Regions from separate parts of the Serratia sp. BNK-23 genome, predicted to be linked through region 1. Evidence: predicted binding sites of a transcription regulator. Region 1 holds the regulator's gene; each other region holds the start of a gene.
What was found. The regulator PurR, encoded in region 1, represses purine synthesis genes. The targets are predictions, from matches to a motif close to CANGCAAACGTTTGCNTG.

Region 1 (5,539 bases):
TCTTTGATCAGTTGCTGCAGTTCGCCGCGCTGATACATCTCGATGATGATATCGCAACCGCCGACCAGCTCACCATCTACCCACAGCTGCGGGAACGTCGGCCAGTTGGCGTATTTTGGCAGCTCGGCGCGGATATCCGGGTTCTGCAAAATGTCCACATAGGCGAAACGCTCGCCGCAGGCGGACAGCGCTTGCACAGCCTGCGCGGAAAAGCCGCAGCTCGGCAGCTTTGGCGAACCTTTCATGTAAAGCAGAATCGGGTTTTCAGCGATCTGGTGCTGAATTTTTTCAAGTGTCGTCGTCATTTATTGCTTCCTCAAGCCACATTTCATGGCTACAACATGCATCACGCGGGCTATTGTAGCGGCTGGAACAGTCGCAAGAAAACGCCATCTTTTGCAAGGATATTCGCCCGCCGCCGATCGCGTTTCACCGGCCACGTCATTCCGGTCAAAACATACGTTGAGAATAACATTTTTAATCCGACCATTTCACTAATATATTGCGCCGCGATGCCGGCGCGGCTTAATTATATCCGCCACCGTCGCCTGGCGCTTTTTTATACATCAACAGGCTGATTTTAAACCAAAAAAAATGTCATTAACGTTTTCTCACAATATGGATTATTATTTATGAGTTCTTCGCTGTTTTATATGGTGAAGTTCGGGAATACTGTAACTCTTTCGATATCCGTTTCGGGGCCAAGGTTGGTGACGTCGACATGCGTTTAATTCTTACGCTCTTTGCGCTGCTGTTTACGCAGCTCTTCTTCAATTTGGCGCACGCTGCGCCACAGGCGCGCGTTGCCGCCGAGCAGCGTAAAAGCCATGCTAATGAAGCGCGGCCCGATGACCGCAGAAAAAAGAAAGCGGATAAAGCCGCCAAAAAAGCCAAAGTGACGGCCCCCGAGAAAAAAACCAAGACCGCCAAGGCCAAAAGCGAGAAAAGCGCGAAAAAGATCGTCAGCGCCAAACCCAAGGCCAAAGCGCAGAAAACCGCCAAGATTAAAGTCACCCCGCCGAAAAAGGGCTATAAAAAAGGCTATGGCCGCCACCGCGACGCCGGTATGGCCACCGCCAAACTGGCGCGTGAAGAAAAGCCGTTAAAACTCAGCCCGGCGCACAAAAAACGTTACCAGCATGCCAAACAGACCGCGATGGCCAAGCTGATGGATCAGATGGGCAAGCCTTACCGCTGGGGCGGCAGCTCGCCGCGCACCGGCTTCGACTGCAGCGGCCTTATCTATTACGCCTATAAGGACGTGGTGAAAATCAAGATGCCGCGCACCGCCAACGAAATGTATCACCTTCGCGACGCGGCGCCGATCAAGAAAAGCGAACTGGAAAGCGGCGATTTGGTGTTCTTCCGCATCAACAACCGCGGCGTGGCGGACCATGTCGGCGTCTATCTCGGCAACGGCAAATTCATCCAGTCGCCGCGCACCGGCGAAGAGATCCGCATCAGCCAGCTCGACAACGACTATTGGCAAAACCATTACATCGGCGCACGCCGCGTAGTGACGCCGAAAACCATCCGTTAATTCCCTGTTCTGCGCGGTTGCGGCCCCGGTCGCAACCGCCTGCTCAAGCTATCGCCCATCGCACTCCCCCACGCGCATTTCTCGCTTTTCCTCCTGTTTTTTATGATGAAAATTGTTAAGATTGAATGACCACAATAAAAAACGGCCCATCTGGCTCCCGCCTGGGCGGGAAGAAAGTGGCGCTGTAAAGGAGGAAGCAATGTCGTTTGAATTACCTGCATTACCGTATGAGAAAAACGCGCTCGAGCCGCACATCTCCGCCGAGACCCTGGAATACCACTACGGCAAACACCACAATACCTACGTGGTTAACCTGAACAACCTGGTGAAAGGCAGCGAGTTCGAGGGCAAATCGCTCGAAGAGATCATCAAGACCTCCAACGGCGGCGTGTTCAACAACGCCGCGCAGGTGTGGAACCACACCTTCTACTGGCACTGCCTGTCGCCACAGGGCGGCGGTGAACCGCAGGGCGAACTGGCGGCGGCGATCGTCAAATCCTTCGGCTCTTTCGCTGCGTTCAAAGAGCAGTTCACCGATGCCGCCGTGAAAAACTTCGGCGCCGGCTGGACCTGGCTGGTGAAAAAACCGGACGGCGCGCTGGCGATCGTCAACACCTCCAACGCGGCAACTCCGCTGACCGGTGAAGATAAACCGCTGCTGACCGTTGACGTGTGGGAACACGCGTATTACATCGATTACCGCAATGCGCGTCCAAAATACCTGGAAAACTTCTGGGCGTTGGTCAACTGGAAATTTGCGGCGGAAAACCTGGCGTAAACGCAGGCCTTGCCGAAGTGACGAGGCGCAGCCAGGCTGCGCCTTTTTTAAAACCGGCGGGAGATCAGTTCAACGCGGCGACAAAGCTGAAAGCGATGATCATCGCCAACGCGCCGACGGTAGTGAACAGAGACATCTTCAGATCGGTATCCATGACAACTCCTTTAAAATGGGCTTTCCTAAGGATAAAAGGCGCACAATTAGTACGTCAAATCATTTTCCCACAGTTCGCCGATAAAATCTTGTTATCATTTCCCGGTTTATAATCTCGATTACCTCTTCCACTTTTGTTCAATATGCGACAAAATTCGCAGTTCACAACTGCGTACCGGCATCCATGCCCCTCCTGATTAAGCGCTGAAGACTTCAACACACTAAAAACTCAGTTTTCGCTTCTCTGGAGAAGGATCTACGTAGGCAAACGATTAACATCACACTTACATGCTGTAAACATGTGAGTTCAGGAGTCATTCCTTACATGGCAACGATTAAAGATGTGGCCAAACGCGCGGGCGTTTCCACCACCACCGTTTCGCACGTCATCAATAAGACTCGTTTCGTCGCCGAAGAGACCAAAGCGGCCGTGTGGGCCGCGATCAAAGAGCTGCACTACTCGCCGAGCGCCGTGGCGCGCAGCCTGAAAGTCAATCACACCAAGTCTATCGGTCTGCTGGCCACCTCGAGCGAAGCGCCCTATTTTGCCGAAGTGATCGAGGCGGTGGAAAACAGCTGCTACAGCAAAGGTTACACCCTGATCCTGTGCAACTCGCACAACAATCTGGACAAGCAGCGCGCCTACCTGGCGATGCTGGCGCAAAAGCGCGTCGACGGCCTGCTGGTCATGTGTTCCGAATACCCGGATCAACTGCTGGGAATGCTGGAGGACTACCGTAATATCCCGATGGTGGTGATGGACTGGGGCGCTGCGCGCGGCGACTTCACCGACACCATCATCGATAACGCGTTCGAAGGCGGCTATCTGGCCGGCCGTTACCTGATCGAGCGCGGTCACCGCGATATCGGCGCCATCCCGGGCCAGCTGTCGCGCAACACCGGCGGCGGCCGTCATCAGGGCTTTATGAAGGCGCTGCAGGAAGCGCATATCGACATTCGCGAAGAGTGGATCGTCCAGGGTGACTTCGAGCCGGAGTCCGGCTACAAGGCGATGCACCAAATCCTGTCGCAAAAACAGCGGCCGACCGCGGTATTTTGCGGCGGCGACATCATGGCGATGGGCGCCATCTGCGCCGCTGATGAGCTGGGGCTGCGAGTGCCGCAGGATATTTCCGTGATCGGCTATGACAACGTGCGCAACGCCCGCTACTTCACTCCGGCGCTGACCACCATTCACCAGCCTAAAGAGCGCCTGGGAGAAATGGCCTTCACCATGCTGCTGGATCGCATCATCAGCAAGCGCGAAGAATCGCAGGTGATCGAAGTGCATCCGAAGCTGGTGGAACGCCGTTCGGTCGCCGACGGTCCGTTCATCGACTACCGCCGCTAATCCCCTGAGCCGGAAGCCTGCACGGCTTCCGGCGCCGCCTCGCTCAGCCACTCCTGATTCAGCGTCTCGCCATCGCCCAGATACGCCAGCAGCCAACTCATCGCCGGCGACGGTTTATCCTGCTGCCAGGTCAGGCAGCAAGGGCTGGCGGGAAACGGCTGCTGCAGCTGCAACGCCTTCAGCTCACCGCGCTGCACCAGCGGCAGCGCCCGATGCGCCGGCATCATGCCGACGCACAGCCCGGCGCACAGACAGTCGAGTGCCGATGTCCAGTCCGGCACCACCAGCCGCCGCTGGTTATCCAGCGTCCAGGTGACGCGCTTGGGCAGATTGCGCGAGGTGTCTTCCAGACAAAGCGCAGGGTACGGCCTCAACCGATCGTCATTTAACGGCCCTGCCAGCTGCGCCAGCGGATGCTGTGGGCTGACTACGCACAGCCAGTTCATGTAGCCCATATCGCGGAAGGCAAAGCCGCCGCCGACCGGCACCGCGCGCGTGGCGCCGATCGCCATGTCCACCCTGCCGTCCACCAACGCATCCCAAACGCCGTTGAACACTTCGGGTTGCAGCATCAGTTCAACATCGGGGAAATGGCGGTAGAAATCCAGCACCAGCTGGCGGCTGCGCTGGGGTTTGACGATGATGTCGACTGCGATATTCAGCTGGCCGCGCCACCCGTTGGCCACCTGCTGACAGTGGCGACGGGTGTCGAGCATTTTTTTGATAACAACTCTCGCATCCTTGATAAACAGCGCGCCGGCCGGCGTCAACTCCACATCACGGTGACGCCGCTCAAACAGCGGCACCGCAAGCCATTGTTCCAGTTGCCGCACGGTATAGCTCACCGCCGACGGCACCCGGTGCAGCTCCTGCGCCGCCGCGCTGAAACTGCCGGTGCGCGCGACCGCGTCAACAACTTCAAGAGAATATTCAGACCACATCGCTTTGCCTTCAATTTTTTTAACAGCACTTTGCAAATATTACCGTTTCACAAGCAGAGATCCAGCCGGATACACTGGCCGGCGCTAAAAACCTGCGACACTAAAATATTAACGAGAAATACCATGCGAAATTCTTTTGGCTTTATGTTCTACCTCGCCGGCCTGAGCATGCTGGGTTATCTGGCGACCGATATGTACCTGCCCGCCTTCGGCGCCATGCGGGAGGAACTGCAAATTTCCGCCGGCGCGGTCAGCGCCAGCCTGAGCATCTTTCTGGCCGGCTTCGCCTTCGCGCAACTGCTGTGGGGGCCCCTCTCCGACCGACTGGGCCGCAAACCGGTATTATTGATTGGCCTGACGCTGTTCGCGCTCGGCTGCCTGGGCATGCTGTGGGTAGAAAATGCCGTGCAGCTCTGGATACTGCGCTTTATTCAGGCCGTCGGCGTCTGTTCCGCCACCGCCATCTGGCAAGCGCTGGTGGTCGACCGCTATCGCGAAGGCCAGGCCAACCGCGTGTTCGCCACCATCATGCCGCTGGTGGCGCTGTCACCAGCGCTGGCGCCGCTGCTTGGCGCCTGGCTGCTGAACCACGCCAGCTGGCGTGCGATCTTCGCCGCGCTGTTGGTGATCACCGCACTGCTGCTGCTGCCGACGCTGCTGCTCAAAGAGCGCGCCAAAACGCCCCCCGCCGCCGACGCGCCGAAAAACGGCGTCAGCTTCTGGCAACTGTTGAAATCTCCGGTGTTCAGCGGCAACGTCGCTATGTACGCCGCCTG
Region 2 (5,539 bases), 1.3 Mb from region 1:
AGCGTCAGGTAGCTGCGCCGATTCCAGCGTTCTTCCGCCCGCTGGCTCTTGAGATCCTGGATGGCAATGTCGATCAGCATCAGCGCGAACGCTACCGGGTAGATCGCCAGCGCCGAGGCCAACAGATAGCCGCCCCAGGAAAGCGGCGGGCGCGGGCGGCCGCAGCGGGCGGCGGCATATCGCCAGCCCCACCAGGCGAGCAGGATGCCGGCGAGCAGCAGGGCCAATAACAGCGCCAGCAGGCCGGCGACGCCGGCGCCATAACCTAACAGCATGGCAAGTTCCTTATGTTCACGGCGTGGTGGAGCGATAGCGAATGAAGTAGGGCAGCGCCGGGGTCTCCCCGTCATCGCCATAGTGGCTTTCCGGTTCGATCACGGTTTGGCGTGCGTCGTCGCGCCCGTTGTAGCGGTACTCCAACGGCTGTCGGTAGCGCACTTCGGATGAGCGCAGATCGAAAATCAGCGAAAGACGGGCATCGCCGTTATCCGTTTGGGCGACCAGCTTATCGTTGCCCGCCCAGAGCTGATACAGCGATTTATCGCCGGTCTCCAGCAGCACCTTCAACTGCCCGTCGGATTGATAACGCAGAAGCTGATACACTCCTCTGTCCAGCGTTTGGGCGATCAGGTAGATGCCGCCATCCGGAGCCTGCGCGCTTTCCTCCACGCGCACCAGCAGCCAATGCAGTTCAATCACCTCGCCGGTTTTACCGTTAACGGCGATGTGTAACGCGCCGGATCCGAGCACCGGGTTCATCCAGAAATGCACGCGATCGCCATCAACGGCGGTGAAGATCTCGGGTACGGATTTGCGCTTACCGGAGGCGTAAGCCGTCGGTGAGTCCTCCTCGCCGCGCTCAAAGCCCAGCAGTTGCCGCGCGTCCAGCAGCGCCGGCAGATCCAGCGTCTGCCGCCAATGGGCGCCGAAGTCCGGGCTGTAGAATACGCCTTCGGTGCTGATGAGATACAGCGCGCGTTTTCCCGGTTGCGCCACCAGTTTGCCGCCGACAAAGGAAGGCCGGTTGTCGTCGCCCTCCGGCCAGGGGATCAGCGCCCCGATGGTGCCCCGTTGCACATCAACCAGCCTGCGGCCCTTAGAGAGAAAAAGCACGCACTCCTGCTCGCCGCAAACCGCATCGTGGATCAAGTCGTCGAGTTCCCCCAGCATCTGTAACCCTTTGGGGCCGGCAAACAGCACCTGGCTGAGGTAGTTGGCCGCCCAGCCGTAAAAGCTATTGTACGCGCGGTCTTCACTTCTTTTGCTGGTGAGCAGCAGGGCGCCGTCCTGCGCCGGGTAGCTGTGGATGAGATCGTAACGGGCTATTGTCGGCAACGCCTGGTCGCCCTGAGTCCATTGCCACTGCGCATAGCGTTGCTCAGGGGCGAGCAAATAGACGCCCAGCGCGCTGGCCAAAAACAGCGTCAGGATAATAAGGGGTCTTTTATAAAGCGCTAACGTCATCATTTCAGCTCCGTCACCTGAGCCTGCCGCCATAAACTGCGGCGCAGATTTCTCAGGTATTTAAACGTTTTAAACGTGCGGTGCTGGTCAAAAGAGTACAGGCGGCAGATCTGGGCGAACCCCTCGATCAACAGCGCCAGGCCGCTGACCATCAGCATCAGCAGCAGAATAATCGGCGGCAATTCGCTGCCGAGACGCTTCAGGGTCCAGGCATCCAGGTGAAAGCCGGCCGGGGTATCGGCGTTATCCACCACCATCATGCCGAGTACAAAACACGCCACGATTGCCCCAAAAATGAAGACAACGCGCGCGCACAGGTTAAGACCGGCTTCGGTGAAGTAGCGGCTGCCGCCGATGAGATAGGTTTGGCGATCGCGATGATTGATGATCCCACGCACTTTGGGCAACTCGGGAATGACGTCGTTCTCGCAATACAGCACCTGCAGCGGATCGCCTTTGGCGATGAAAAGCGGATGTTGCCGACGAAATACCGGATGCAGTTTGGTATTGGGGACATTGAGCGCGCGGGTCGTCAACGCGAAGTGCGTCTCCTTCTGACGCCACGCATACGTATCCAAATACTGCACCTGCCGCGGGATCTCATAGTGGCAGAGTTCGTAGTTCAGGGCGTTGACCGTCTCGATGCCGGAGGTCTCGACGCCGTCCGGGAGGAGGGGCGCGGTCTGCAGCGGTGCGGTTGCCGGCACAGCGTCTGCGCGGACAGCCCGGTATTTGATGCCGGGGATTTTCAGGCTGAGTGAGCCGGGCGGCGTGATGTCTTGCCCCTGCAGCACGCGATCCAGCGCCCGGAGCAGGCGCCTGCGGCCGCGGTGGCCGATCAGCAGGAGCTCCGAACCGACGAACAGCGCCATGCCGATGCCGATAAGGCCGGCGATGATGGCGATAAAGAACAGGACGATGGTCAGCCAGGAATCTTCCCCGTCCATGATGAAAAAGGCCGCCGGGAAACCGCCGGCCAGCACCGCGCCCAGCAGCAGCAGGGCAAAGTATTTCAGCTTGTATTTCAGCGTTCTGTCGGGTTCCAGCCGGCCTTTCGTGCCGTGCAGCAGCCAGTGCAGCCAGTAGCTGCCGTCTTGCAGGCGGTGGGCACCGATCTTCACCCGATCGCCGGCGGCGAGCCTGGCCAGCAGATTTTCGCTGTCGCTGAAGTCGTCGCGGTAAAAAAAGAACGTCTGGCCGGAGGCGATGAGCCTCACCAGATTGTCGGGCGCCGTCTGCTGGCAGGCGCATTGTTCGACGGTCACATTAAAAAATTGGGTTTGCATGTCATTCCCTGTCAGTGGGCGTGGCCCGAAAATTCATCCCTGGCGCCGGGTATTCAGCGTTTTTTCATCAGCGGCAGCATGCGCACCAGCGCATTGTCCTTGACGATATAGTGGTGGAACAGCGCGGCGGCGGTATGCAGGCCGATCAGCCAGTAGCCGAATGACGCCAGCGTTTTGTGCCAGCCGATAATCATTCGTGCCTGCGGCCGATCGGCCACGTCGGCGAACGGCATCGACAGGCCGAACAGATACCACTCCTTGCCGCCCAGATAGCGCGAATACACCCCCAGTACCGGCAGCGTCAGCAGCAGCAGGTAAATCAGGGCGTGCGTCAGGTGCGCCAGGCCGGTTTGCCACTTCGGCGGTTTGGGCGCGATGGCGGGCGAGGCGTGGCGCCGGCGCAGGAGCAGGCGGGCCAGCATCAGCGCAAACACCGTCACGCCGCAGCTGAAGTGGGTGACAACCAGCGCGTACCAGGGGGCGCTGCCCGGTTCGGCATAGCCGCGCAGCTCGATGGTGACACAGGTGATGACCAGCAGGATCGCCACCAGCCAGTGCAGGCGAATTTGCCACGGCATATAGGTGTTCTGCACCGGGTTACCTTTTGATGTTAAAGGGTCTGTGTGCCGATGGTAACTAAATGTTACAGGCGAGGAAAGCGCCTGCATGCAGTTTAAGCAAAATGCCAGGGATTACGCCGCTTATTAAGCTATGAATTTAGTGGGTTAAGTGCCTGGCGACAGGGGAGGCAGTTAGCATCGTAAGTTGTGAAGTTAATGCGCGGTAGGTTCAGAGGCTGGCAGCTTATTAAGCGATGAGGCGGGTAGCGCCGCAGCTCTCGCCGCGGCGCCTGGGATCAGTTTAATTTGGCCTTGGCGAAGTCGCTGCCGTTCACGTCCACCACGTAGCCGCTCAGGTTGCTGCGGGTGGCGTAGAACACTTTGCCGGTGGCCAGCGGCAGCCACGGCGCCTGTTTGGCGAAGATCACCTGCGCCTGTTGATACAGCCTGGCGCGCGCCTGCGGCTGGTTCTCCTGGATCGCCTGCTGGATCAGGCTGTCATAATCCTTATCGCACCAGCGCGCCACGTTGGCGCCGCTCTGCACGCCGGCGCAGCCGAGCAGGGTGGCGAAGTTGTCCGGATCGCCATTGTCGGACACCCAGCCGTACAGCGCGCTCTGTTGCTCACCTTTGCGCAGCCCGGCCAGATACTGGCCCCACTCCCAGGTGACGATCTTGGCCTTCACGCCCACCTTCGCCCAGTCGCTCTGAATCATCTCGGCGATGCGCTTCGAGTTCGGGTTGTAGGGGCGCTGTACCGGCATCGACCAGATATCGGTCTCAAAGCCCTGCTCCAGCCCGGCTTGCTTCAGCAGTTCGCGCGCCTTCTGCGGATCGTAGGCGTACTCCGGCAGTTTATCGTTGTAGCCCAACATGCCCGGCGGCAGCAGCGAGTTGGCCGGGGTGCCGCTGTCTTTGAACACGGCGGCGACGATCGCTTTCTTGTCTACCGCGTAGCTCAGCGCCTGGCGCACCAGCAGGTTGTCGAACGGTTTTTTCTGGGTGTTGAACGCCAGATAGCCGACGTTCAGCCCGGTAATGTCGTGCAGTTGCAGATTGCCGTCGGCCTTGATGGCGGCGAATTGCTCCGGCAGCGGTGCCGGGATGATCTGGCATTCGTTGGTTTTCAGCTTGGCCAGCCGGGTTTGCGGATCCGGCGTAATCGAGAAGATCAGGTGCTTGCTGGCCACGTCGCCCTGCCAGTAGTGCGGGTTGGCGATGTAGCGGATCAGCGAATCCTGCTTGTACTGCTGCAGCGCGAACGGCCCGGTGCCGATCGGCCAGTTGTCGACGTATTCCGGCGTGCCCTTTTTCAGCATCGCGTCGGCGTACTCGGCGGACAGGATCGAGGCGAAATCCATCGCCCAGTCGGCGACGAAGGCGGCGTTGGGCTGGCTCAGCGTGAAGCGCACGTGGTGTTCGTCCACCGCTTCCACCTTGGTGATCAGCTTATCCAGACCCATGTCGGTGAAGTATTCATAGTTGCCGCCGGAGACCTTGTGATACGGGTTGGCGGGATCCTTCTGCCGCATCACGGTGAACACCACGTCTTCGGCGTTGAAGTCGCGCGTTGGGGTGAAGTATTTGTTGCTGTTGAATTTCACGCCCTGGCGCAGGGTGAAGGTGTAGGTCTTGCCGTCCGGGCTAACGCTCCACTCGGTGGCCAGCGAAGGGGCGGGCGTTTTATCGCTTTCGCGCAGCGTCACCAGGCGGTTGTACAGCACCTGCGAGGTGGCGATAAAGGTCGGCCCGGAGCTGGAGAGCTGCGGGTTGAACGATTCCGGCGAGGCGACGGTGCAGTACACCAGCGCATCGGAAGCGGCCAGCGCGCCGCCCGCCGACAACAGGCCGCAGCCGGCCAGCACCAATCCGGCGATAGGGTGTTTTAAAAACGTCAAGGCAAGATCCTCAGGTGGAATGAGCCGTTACCGGCGAATTGATCTAACTATAGATAACGGATGGCGAGATGGGGAACAAGCGCCTCATCGGTGCATTCTGTGCGCCCCGCGTTGCCTGCCATTGCGGCGCAGATCTACACTGCTGGGCAAACAGTCACTCGCAAGGATTTCCCGATGAGCCACTTTCGCTCTGTCGCCCTTGAACACGCCAGCCGCCTGCTGAACCATGGCCCGACGGTATTGATCACCAGCCGCAGCCGCGACGGCGCCAAACGCAACGTGATGGCCGCCGCCTGGTCGATGCCGGTGGAGTTCAGCCCGCCGCGCATCG
Region 3 (5,539 bases), 1.1 Mb from region 1:
AAACCAGCAGGTGGCGACCGAGCGGGTGCATGAAGACGATCCGGGCGGCGAGGCGGTGAACCGTGAGCTGAACCTGACCTGGCTGGCTGAACTGCCGGATCACAATCCGCTGGTGGCGGGCAATTGGCCGCCGAAAACCGGCGAGGTTTCGATGGATGAAGGCATCGCCGGGCGGCTGAAGATCAAGCTGGGCGACACGCTGACCTTCAGCGGCGATACCCAGGCGTTCAGCGCCAAAGTCACCAGCCTGCGCCAGGTGGATTGGGAGAGCCTGAAGCCGAACTTTTACTTTATCTTCCCGCCGGGCGCATTGGACGGCCAGCCGCAGACCTGGCTCACCAGCTTCCGCTACGACGGCGACGGCCAGATGCTGACCCAGCTCAACCGTCAGTTCCCGACGCTCAGTCTGCTGGACATCGGTGCGATCCTGCAACAGGTCGGCGGCGTGCTGCAGCAGGTCAGCCGCGCGCTGGAGGTGATGGTGGTGCTGGTGGTGCTGTGTGGCGGCCTATTGCTGCTGGCGCAGGTGCAGGTCGGCATGCGTCAACGCCGCCAGGAGCTGGTGGTGTACCGTACGCTGGGGGCCGGCAAACGGCTGCTGCGCCGCACGCTGTGGTGCGAGTTCGCCCTGCTGGGGCTGGTGGCGGGCATCGCGGCGGCGGTGGGCGCCGAGGCGGCGCTGTGGCTGTTGCAGAGCCGGGTGTTTGACTTCCCGTGGACGCCAACGCCGGTGCTGTGGTGGGCGCTGCCGCTGGCCAGCGCGCTGCTGTTGTCGCTGTGCGGCGGCTGGCTGGGTGTGCGCCTGCTGCGCGGCAAGGCGCTGTTCCGCAGTTATGAGGGGTGATGTTGGCTTAGTTCGATGAAAAAAGGGGTTAGCTTAAGGCTAACCCCTTTTGCTTTCGGTGGCGTGCGCTTTAGGCAAGCTTCTGCTGTGCCCAGGCCAGCCCGCTTTGGTACTCGCCCGGCAGCAGCGGCGCCAGCGCCTGCAGCGCCTGGCGCAGATCGGCGGCGCTCGGGTCGTTCAGATTGAGATGGCCGACCTTGCGGCCCGGGCGCACCTCTTTCTCATACCAGTGCAGATGCACCAGCGGCAGCGACAGCCACTGTTCGTTGACGGCGGTGCCGATCAGGTTGACCATCACCGATGGCGTGCTCACCACCGGCTGCGGCAGCGGCAGGCCGAGGATGGCGCGCAGGTGCAGCTCGAACTGACTGATGGACGCGCCGTTTTGCGTCCAGTGGCCGCTGTTGTGCACGCGCGGCGCCAGTTCGTTGATCAGCAGCCGATCGCCGACGATAAAGCACTCCATCGCCATCACGCCGACGTAGTTCAGCTCGTTCAGGATCGCCGCCAGCATCTGCTCGGCCTGTTGCTGCAGCGCCGGGTTGGGCTGCGGCAGCGCCACGCTGGTGCGCAGGATGCCGTCTTCATGCAGGTTATGGGTCAGCGGGTAGAATACCGAACGGCCGTCGTGGCCGCGCGCGCCCACCAGCGACACTTCGCCGGAGAAATTGATGCCTTGCTCGACGATGCACTCGCCATAGGCGTCGGCCGGCAGTTCGGCTTCCTGGCCCGGGCGCAAGCGCCACTGGCCGCGGCCGTCATAGCCACCGACCCGGCGTTTGACGATCGCCAGCTCGCCCAGCGAAGCGAATATCTGCGGCCATTCGGCGGCGCTCGCCAGCAGCTGCCACGGCGCGGTCGCCAGGCCGAGCTGGTCGAGCAGCTGTTTTTGCGTCAGGCGATCGGCCAGACGCGGGAAGATGTCGCGGTTGACGAAGGCGCTATGGGTCGCCAGCTCGCGCGTCAGCGCGGTTTCCGGCCAGCGTTCGATCTCGGCGGTAATGACGCTGTTCTGATACGGCACCGCCTCGGGTTCGGCATCGATGCCGATGGGGTAGACGGCGATGCCCAGCGGTTCGCCGGCCTGGCGCAGCATGCGCCCCAGCTGGCCGTTGCCCAGTACGCAAACCGGCTTCATGCGTCCTCCCGCGGATCGGGGTGGTTCAAAACGTCTTCAGTCTGCGCCTGACGCCAGTCCGCCAAACGCTGCGCCAGCGCGGCGTCGTGCAGCGCCAGGATCTGCATCGCCAGCAGCCCGGCGTTGGCGGCGCCGGCTTTGCCGATCGCCAGCGTCCCCACCGGAATGCCGCGCGGCATCTGCACGATGGAGTAGAGGCTGTCTACGCCGCTCAGCGCGGCACTTTGCACCGGCACACCCAGCACCGGCACCAGGGTTTTCGCCGCCAGCATGCCCGGCAGATGCGCCGCACCGCCGGCGCCGGCGATGATCACGTCAAAGCCGTTGGCGGCAGCCTGCTCGGCGAAGCTGAACAGCTTGTCCGGCGTGCGGTGAGCGGAAACGACTTCGACATGGAAGGGGACATCGAGCTGGGTCAGGACTTCGGCGGCGAACTGCATGGTGGCCCAGTCACTTTTCGATCCCATTACAATTGCGATTTTAGCCCCGGCATTGGCGGCTGAAGCGGCGTTGGCTCCCATGGGTGTAAGGCTCCTGTGATTTGTCTGGCGTCGGCTGAGGGCCGAATGAGGGCGTAGAGCATACCATGAGCGCACGGCGAGGAAAACGGTTGCGTCGCCGGTTTTCACCGGCGAAAGCGCGAATTTTCACTCGCGCGCCTGCGCGGAACTCAGAATGGGAATTGGATCAGCTCGACGGCGTCGGCGCTGACTTTGATCATCGATCCTTCGACGTGCCAGGCGCCCAGCACCGCGCGATGGGCTTCGCCGTTGCTCAGCGCCAGCCGGTGCACCGCCGGGCGATGGGTATGGCCGTGGATCATCCAGTGCACGTCGTGGCGCAGCATCGTTTGCTCGACCGCCTGCGGGTTGACGTCCATGATGGCTTCCGACTTGTACTGGTTGGATTGCTGGCTGCGAGCGCGCATGTTGGCGGCGATCTTCAGTCGCCAGCGCAGCGGCAGCGCGAGGAACAATTTTTGAATCAGCGGGTTGTGCACTTTACGGCGGAATTGCTGATAGGCTTGATCGTCGGTGCACAGGGTGTCGCCGTGCAGGATCAGGATCCTGCGGCCGTACAGTTCCAGCACTTTTTCTTCCGGCAGCAGCTGCATGCCGCTGGCGCGGGCGAAGCGCTTGCCGAGCAGAAAATCGCGGTTGCCGTGGATGAAATAGCAGGGCACGCCGGCCTGTTGCAGCGCTTTGAGCGCCGCGGCGATCTCCGCGTGCAGCGGCTCGGGATCGTCGTCGCCGATCCAGGCTTCAAACAGGTCGCCGAGGATGTACAGCGCGTCGGCGTGCACCGCTTCGCGCCGTAAAAAACGCAGAAAACCGGCAGTGATTGCCGGTTCCTGTGCGCACAAGTGCAGATCTGCGATGAACAGCGTACTCATGCAGCCGCGATTACTCGCTGACGGTCACGCTGTTGATGACGACGTCTTCTACCGGTACGTCCTGGTGCATGCCGCTGCGGCCGGTTTTCACGCCTTTGATCTTGTTGACCACGTCCATGCCTTCAACCACTTCAGCGAACACGCAGTAGCCCCAGCCCTGCACGTTTTCGCCGCGGAAGTTCAGGAAGTCGTTGTCAGCCACGTTGATGAAGAACTGTGCGGTGGCGGAGTGCGGATCGTTGGTGCGCGCCATTGCCAGGGTGCCGATGGTGTTTTTCAGACCGTTGTTGGCTTCGTTCTTGATGGTCGCGTTAGTCGCTTTCTGGTTCATGCCCGGCTCGAAACCGCCGCCCTGGATCATGAAGCCGTTGATCACACGGTGGAAGATGGTGTTGTCGTAGAAACCGGCGCGGCAGTAGTTCAGGAAGTTTTCAACGGTAACCGGCGCTTTGTCAGCAAAGGTCTTGATAACGATATCGCCGTGATTGGTGTGGAAAGTAACCATAGTTTTAATCCTAACAAGGTGAAGTGAGACGTCACGTAAAGCGAGTGAACATTCAGACCGCCCTTATAACATATCCGCCCCAGCGAGTCAGCAGCGGCTCAACCGCGCACTGTCTGTGGTAATTGCATTTGTGTTATATTATAACAATTGCGCCGGCCGGCGAATTTCGCGCATTTTATTCGCGTGAAGTCAGCAAAGCTTGGCCTTAACCTTGCAATAGATCAGGCTTCAGGTTTCAATACGCTACCGGGCGTAAAACCTGAAGCCCGGTTATCTTTTTTGTTATCACGCACACCACGGAATCTCCCGATGCTAAAGATTTTTAATACCCTGAGTCGTCAAAAAGAGGAATTCAAACCCATTCATGCCGGGAAAGTGGGCATGTACGTGTGCGGGGTAACCATCTATGACCTGTGTCACATCGGCCACGGTCGTACCTTTGTCGCTTTCGACGTGGTGGCGCGTTATCTGCGCTATCTCGGCTATTCGCTGAACTACGTGCGCAACGTCACCGACGTAGACGACAAAATCATTCGCCGCGCGGCGGAAAATCATGAGACCTGCGACCAGCTGACCGAACGCATGCTGGCGGAAATGCATGCCGACTTCGACGCGCTGCTGATCGATCGCCCGGATCAAGAGCCGCGCGCGACCCAGCACATCGCCGAGATCATCGAGATCACGCAGCGCCTTATCGATCGCGATCACGCTTACGTGGCCAGCAACGGCGACGTGATGTTCTCCATCGACAGCGATCCGCAATACGGCCTGCTGTCGCGTCAGGATCTGGATCAGCTGCAGGCCGGCGCGCGCGTGGAGATCGACGACGTGAAACGCAACCCGATGGACTTCGTGCTGTGGAAAATGTCCAAGCCGGGCGAGCCGAGCTGGCAGTCGCCATGGGGGCCGGGCCGTCCGGGCTGGCATATCGAATGCTCCGCCATGAACTGCAAACAGCTGGGCACCCACTTCGACATCCACGGCGGCGGTTCCGATCTGATGTTCCCGCACCACGAGAACGAGATCGCGCAGTCGAGCTGCGCCCACGACGGCCCGTACGTCAATTACTGGATGCACTCCGGCATGGTGATGATCGACAAAGAGAAGATGTCCAAATCGCTGGATAACTTCTTCACCATCCGCGACGTGCTCGGCCATTACGATGCGGAGACGGTGCGTTACTTCCTGATGTCCGGGCACTATCGCAGCCAGCTGAACTACAGCGAAGAGAACCTTAAGCAGGCGCGCACCGCGCTGGAGCGCCTCTATACCGCGCTGCGCGGCACCGACGCCGATGCCGCGCCGGCCGGCGGTGAAGCGTTCGAAGCCCGCTTCCGCGAAGCGATGGACGACGACTTCAACACTCCGGAAGCCTACTCGGCGCTGTTCGATCTGGCGCGCGAAGTTAACCGCCTGAAGAGCGAAGACATGGCGGCGGCCAACGGCATGGCGGCGGAGCTGCGCAAGCTGGCGAAAGTGCTCGGCCTGCTGCAGCAAGAGCCGGAGCAGTTCCTGCAAGGGGGCGCACAGGTTGACGACGGTGAAGTGGCGGAGATCGAAGCGCTGATCAAACAGCGTAACGAAGCGCGTGCCGCCAAGGACTGGGCGCTGGCGGACGCCGCTCGCGATCGCTTGAACGAGATGAACATCGTGCTGGAA
Region 4 (5,539 bases), 630 kb from region 1:
GAATTATTGGAGCCTTTCCTGGCCTCGCTGCTGGCCCAGCGCGAGCAACGGTTGGAGGTGATCATCGTCAACGATGGTTCCACTGACGGTTCAGGAGAGATCGCGCACCGTTACGCGGCGGTACATCCGCATATTCGTGTGATCGATCAGGCCAATGGCGGCGTTTCTAACGCGCGTAATGCCGGGCTTGCCGTTGCCCAAGGCAAATATGTGGCGTTTCCCGATGCCGACGACTTGCTGGCGCCGGAGATGTATTCCACGCTGCTGGAACAGGCGGAAAAACACCAATTAGACGTGATGCAATGTAATGGCGAGCGCTATTTCACCAGCCAAGATGAATTGCAGCCGATTTTTCCCGAGGCGCGTTTGCGTACCACCGATGTGATCAGTGGCGTGCAGTGGTTTGAACGTGCGCTGAAATCGCGAAAGTTTATTCACGTTGTATGGCTGGCAATATATCGCCTCGACTTTATTCGCCAGCATCGGCTTTATTTCGAGCCGGGGTTACATCACCAGGATATTCCCTGGACGACAGAAGTCATGTTTAATGCCAAACGGGTCAAATATTTAAGTACGCCGCTGTACCGTCAACGGGTGCACGACAAGTCGATCAGTAATCGTCGTCGCATCGGTAAGGCGAACGTGGAGTATCAACGCCACTATATGAAAATCGTCGACATGCTGGAGCGGCTCAACCAGCGCTATGCGGGCACTATCGTCATTCGTCCGGCTTTCCATTGGCAAATCACCCGCGAAGCGCTGGGCATTTGCCACAGCATTCGTCGCGAGCCGGAACCGGCCGCTCAGAGTCAGATCACCGAAGAGTTCTATCAGCGCGGTATCGACAGAGCGATGTTCGCCAATGCGCGCGGCCTGAAGCAGGGGTGGCATGTCATGCTGTGGCGGCATCGCCTGAAGCAGTGGCGCAACGATAACGGCTGTTCGCAACCGGCCTGACGCACCAGACGTTGGGATCCGCCGCGTTAGCGCGTATACTCCTTCTCCCTTTTGCCGGAGAGAACGACACATGCATGCAGGTATGCCATTACTGAATCACGCGGAGCAGCAGGAAGCGGCGGATCGCATCCATCAACTGATGGAGCAGGGCATGAGCAGCGGTGAGGCCATTGCTCGCGTTGCGCAGGAAATTCGCGAGAAGCATCAGGGTGCTCAGGTTGCGGTATTGTTCGATGACGAAGACGAGCAACATGAGGCCGCACCGGAGGCGTCGCGGGATGACGATGCTGAAGAAGACGAAGACTATTGACGTTATCGGGGCCGCGCAAGCGGCCCCGTGAGTATCAGCCGTTGACCGTCACGGCGGCGGCGGCTTGTTTCGCTTGCTCCACCGCCAGTTCCGTCGTGTTCGCCGTCGCCAGCGCTACGCCCAAACGACGTTGCCCGGCGATCTCCGGTTTGCCGAACAGGCGCAGCTGGTTGTGCCCGTGCAGCGCATTTTCCAGTCCGCTGAAACGCACATCGCTGCTGGTGAGCTGCGGCAGGATCACCGCCGAAGCGGAAGGGCCGAACTGGCGGATGGCGCCAATCGGCAACCCGAGAAACGCGCGAACGTGCAGGGCGAACTCGGACAGATCCTGTGAGATCAACGTAACCATGCCGGTATCGTGCGGCCGCGGAGACACTTCGCTGAAGATCACATCGTCGCCGCAGACGAACAGCTCCACGCCGAACAGGCCGAACCCGCCCAGGGCTTTCACCACCTTCTCCGCAATAGCCTGAGCACGGCTCAACGCCGTGGCTGACATGCGCTGCGGTTGCCAGGATTCGCGATAATCTCCGTCTTCCTGACGATGGCCGATCGGCTCGCAGAAATGTACGCCGTCCACGGCGCTGATGGTCAGCAACGTAATTTCAAAATCAAATCTTACCAACCCTTCGACGATCACCCGGCCGCCGCCGGCGCGTCCACCCTGTTGCGCGTAATCCCAGGCGCTTTGCAGCTGCTCAGGCGCGCGGATCAGGCTTTGTCCTTTGCCGGAAGAACTCATCACCGGTTTGACGATGCACGGGTAGCCGATGTGCTCGACCGCCTGCCGGAAAGCCGCTTCGCTGTCGGCAAAGCGATAGCTGGAGGTGGGCAGGCCAAGTTCTTCCGCCGCCAGACGGCGGATGCCTTCGCGGTTCATGGTCAGGCGCGTGGCTTCGGCGCAGGGCACCACGCGGTGGCCCTGACGTTCAAGTTCCACCAGCATGGCGGTGGCGATCGCTTCGATTTCGGGAACGATATAGTCCGGCCGCTCTTGTTCGATAACGGCTTTCAACGCGTCACCGTCCAGCATATTGATGACGTGACTGCGGTGCGCCACATGCATGGCGGGGGCGTCGGCATAGCGATCGACGGCGATCACTTCCAGACCGAGGCGCTGGCATTCAATGGCGACTTCTTTACCCAGCTCCCCGGAGCCGAGCAACATAACGCGGGTGGCGGAAGGGCGCAGGGCGGTTCCAATCGTTAACATAGTTTCGTACCTGGATCGGTGAAAGTAAGCGGATTGATGATCGGCGGGCAGTATATACGAAAACGATTGCGTTCACAGCCACCGCGCCAGGTTTGTTGCTAACTTACTGTTTTTATAACAAGCAGAAATATTTGCCCTGCCTGGGCGATTGTGCGTTAATAAGCGACGGCGAAAGAAGGCCTATATATAGCAAGGTTTTCGCGTCTCGTGCCGTCAAGGCAGGTTTATCAAGTAAAGGAAACACAAATGAGCAAGATCACTGGTCACGTTAAATGGTTCAACGAAAGCAAAGGTTTCGGCTTCATCACGCCTGCCGACGGCTCTAAAGACGTTTTCGTTCATTTTTCCGCTATCGTTAGCGATGGTTTCAAGACTCTGGCTGAAGGCCAGCAGGTTGAATTCTCCATCCAGGACAGCCAACGTGGCCCAGCTGCAGCCAACGTCGTTGCGATTTAACGACTGAGCCGCCAAGAAACCCGCCGCCGGCGGGTTTTTTTATGCCCGCAGCCCGTAACGCCGCCCATCTCTGTTATCATTTACCGCTGATTCGGCGCCAACCTGCGGGCGCGCCGCCATTCCATTCGTCATATAAGAGTTATCGCCGTGAGCACAGTTTCTTTTTCTTCCCTGCCTCTGCCAGCCGAACAGTTGGCCAACCTCAACGAACTGGGGTACGCCAAAATGACGCCGGTGCAGGCCGCCGCGTTGCCCGCTATCCTGCAAGGGCGAGACGTGCGCGCCAAGGCGAAAACCGGCAGCGGCAAAACGGCGGCATTCGGCATTGGCTTGCTGAATAACATCGTCGTTACTCAGGTTGCCACGCAGGCGCTGGTGCTCTGCCCCACTCGCGAGTTGGCCGATCAGGTGAGCAAAGAGCTGCGTCGCCTGGCGCGTTTCACGCAAAACATCAAAATTCTGACGCTGTGCGGTGGCCAACCGATGGGGCCGCAGCTCGACTCGCTGGTGCACGCGCCACACATCGTGGTGGGGACGCCGGGGCGCATTCAGGAGCATCTGCGCAAGAAAACGCTGCTGCTGGACGAGCTGAAGGTGTTGGTGCTGGATGAGGCCGACCGCATGTTGGATATGGGTTTCGCTGACGATATCGACGATGTGATCAGCTACACGCCGCCGCAGCGTCAGACGCTGTTGTTTTCCGCCACTTATCCGGCGGGCATCGAACGCATCAGCGAGCGTGTTCAACGCCAGCCGCTGAGCGTCGAGGTGGACGATGGCGAAGCGCAGACCGCTATCGAACAACGCTTTTATGAGACCACGCGCGATCAGCGCCCAGCGCTGCTGGTGTCGGCCATTCGCTATCATCAACCCGCGTCCTGCGTGGTGTTCTGCAATACCAAGCGCGATTGTCAGACAGTGCTTGAGGCCCTGGAGGCCCGCGGCATCAGCGCGCTGGCGCTGCATGGCGATCTGGAGCAGCGCGACCGCGATCAGGTGTTGGTGCGCTTCGCCAATCGCAGTTGCCGAGTGTTGGTGGCGACCGACGTCGCCGCTCGCGGGCTGGACATCAAAGAGCTGGAGCTGGTGGTTAACTACGAACTGGCGTTCGATCCCGAAGTGCATGTGCACCGTATCGGCCGCACCGGCCGCGCCGGCATGAGCGGGCTGGCGATCAGCCTGTGCACGCCGCAGGAGATGGCGCGGGCGCATGCGATTGAAGACTACCTGCAGATGACCGTCGATTGGGCGCCGGTGTCCGAGCTGAGCGGAGCGGCCAACGGCTCGCTGGAGGCAGAGATGGTGACGCTGTGCATCGACGGCGGCCGCAAGGCGAAGATCCGTCCCGGCGATATCCTTGGCGCGCTGACCGGCGATGCCGGGCTGACGGCGGCGGAAGTGGGCAAGATCGACATGTTCCCGGTGCATGCCTACGTCGCGATCCGTAAAGCCAGCGCGCGCAAGGCGTTGCAACAGCTGCAACAGGGCAAAATCAAAGGCAAGAGCTGCAAGGTGCGGCTGCTGAAATAAGCCGAAGGCGGGCGGCGGTTTGCCCTCCCGCCATTATCTATTTATACTGTATGTAATTACAGTTATTTGAGTATTTGAGGACGCACGCATGGCGGTTGAAGTTAAATATGTGGTGGTGAGAAACGGTGAGGAAAAAATGACTTTCGCGAGCAAGAAAGAAGCCGACGCCTACGACAAAATGCTGGATCTGGCGGATAACCTCGGAGAGTGGCTGCAACAGGCGCCGCTGAACCTGGACGACGAACAGCGAGAAGGGCTGAGCTTCTTCCTGGCAGAGAATAAAGATGCGCTGGGTCTGATTCTGCGCGGCGCTTCACCGGCGGAAACCCTCAAGAAACCGGCGGAAGCGAAAGCGAAAAAAGCGGCCTCTAACTCAAAAGAGGGATCTGCGTCAGAAAAGCAAGCGGCATAATGACTTATGTTGCGGTGTTGTGATGAAAAAGGATCTAAAATGAGCCGTGAAATAACTTTCTTCAGCCGCTTTGAGCAAGATATTCTGGCCGGGCGCAAAACCATCACCATTCGGGATGCCAGTGAGTCGCACTTCGAACCGGGCGAGGTATTGCGCGTAAGCCGCAATGAAGACGGCGTATTTTTCTGCTTTATCGAAGTGCTGTCGGTAACGCCGGTGCGCCTGGACGCGCTGACTGAACGCCACGCACAGCAGGAGAACATGTCGCTCGGCGAATTGAAGCAGGTGATCAAGGAAATCTATCCGGGCCTGGATGCGCTGTTTGTCATCGAGTTCGTCAAACGGTAAACCCTTTGCCGAAGCCCTGTTGTGAGCCAGGGATGGGCGCCCGGATAGCGCTAATCACAATGGGAGGAGATATGAAAAAAACGGGTTTGGCTATCGCCTTGTTGGCCATGATGGGAGCATCGACTGCGGTGTGGGCGCAGGATCACGAGCAGCGCGCCGCCAAGGTGGGGCAGTGTGCGGGTCTGCAGCCGGCGGATATCGCCGCCCAGGTCAAGCGCGACTTCTTGCAGAACCGCATCACGCGCTGGGAATCGGACAAAAAGCTGCTGGGTACCGCCACCCCGATCGCCTGGGTCAGCCCGGATGCCATCAC

Region 2: the regulator PurR is predicted to act here: its motif matches at 3,402-3,419, upstream of cybB (cytochrome b561).
Region 3: the regulator PurR is predicted to act here: its motif matches at 2,582-2,599, upstream of purE (5-(carboxyamino)imidazole ribonucleotide mutase).
Region 4: the regulator PurR is predicted to act here: its motif matches at 2,536-2,553, upstream of purT (formate-dependent phosphoribosylglycinamide formyltransferase).

Annotation. Positions count from the first base shown of each region.
Region 1 is NZ_CP179900.1:2,698,494-2,704,032, forward strand. Features, by position in the region: gene ACMGF9_RS12730 (Grx4 family monothiol glutaredoxin) at 1-305, opposite strand, end outside; gene ACMGF9_RS12735 (C40 family peptidase) at 722-1,540, shown strand; gene sodB (superoxide dismutase [Fe]) at 1,740-2,318, shown strand; gene ACMGF9_RS12745 (YnhF family membrane protein) at 2,383-2,472, opposite strand; gene purR (HTH-type transcriptional repressor PurR) at 2,797-3,822, shown strand; gene punR (DNA-binding transcriptional activator PunR) at 3,819-4,763, opposite strand; gene punC (purine nucleoside transporter PunC) at 4,887-5,539, shown strand, end outside.
Region 2 is NZ_CP179900.1:4,020,379-4,025,917, reverse strand. Features, by position in the region: gene ACMGF9_RS19180 (hypothetical protein) at 1-275, opposite strand, end outside; gene ACMGF9_RS19175 (hypothetical protein) at 292-1,467, opposite strand; gene ACMGF9_RS19170 (hypothetical protein) at 1,464-2,750, opposite strand; gene cybB (cytochrome b561) at 2,804-3,328, opposite strand; gene ACMGF9_RS19160 (ABC transporter substrate-binding protein) at 3,607-5,208, opposite strand; gene ACMGF9_RS19155 (flavin reductase family protein) at 5,383-5,539, shown strand, end outside.
Region 3 is NZ_CP179900.1:3,803,062-3,808,600, reverse strand. Features, by position in the region: gene ybbP (putative ABC transporter permease subunit YbbP) at 1-844, shown strand, start outside; gene purK (5-(carboxyamino)imidazole ribonucleotide synthase) at 915-1,982, opposite strand; gene purE (5-(carboxyamino)imidazole ribonucleotide mutase) at 1,979-2,503, opposite strand; gene ACMGF9_RS18160 (UDP-2,3-diacylglucosamine diphosphatase) at 2,653-3,375, opposite strand; gene ppiB (peptidylprolyl isomerase B) at 3,386-3,880, opposite strand; gene cysS (cysteine--tRNA ligase) at 4,190-5,539, shown strand, end outside.
Region 4 is NZ_CP179900.1:2,064,812-2,070,350, forward strand. Features, by position in the region: gene ACMGF9_RS09760 (glycosyltransferase) at 1-957, shown strand, start outside; gene ACMGF9_RS09765 (YoaH family protein) at 1,028-1,267, shown strand; gene purT (formate-dependent phosphoribosylglycinamide formyltransferase) at 1,302-2,480, opposite strand; gene cspC (cold shock-like protein CspC) at 2,727-2,936, shown strand; gene dbpA (ATP-dependent RNA helicase DbpA) at 3,084-4,466, shown strand; gene ACMGF9_RS09785 (YebG family protein) at 4,555-4,878, shown strand; gene yqfB (N(4)-acetylcytidine aminohydrolase) at 4,918-5,226, shown strand; gene yebF (protein YebF) at 5,298-5,539, shown strand, end outside.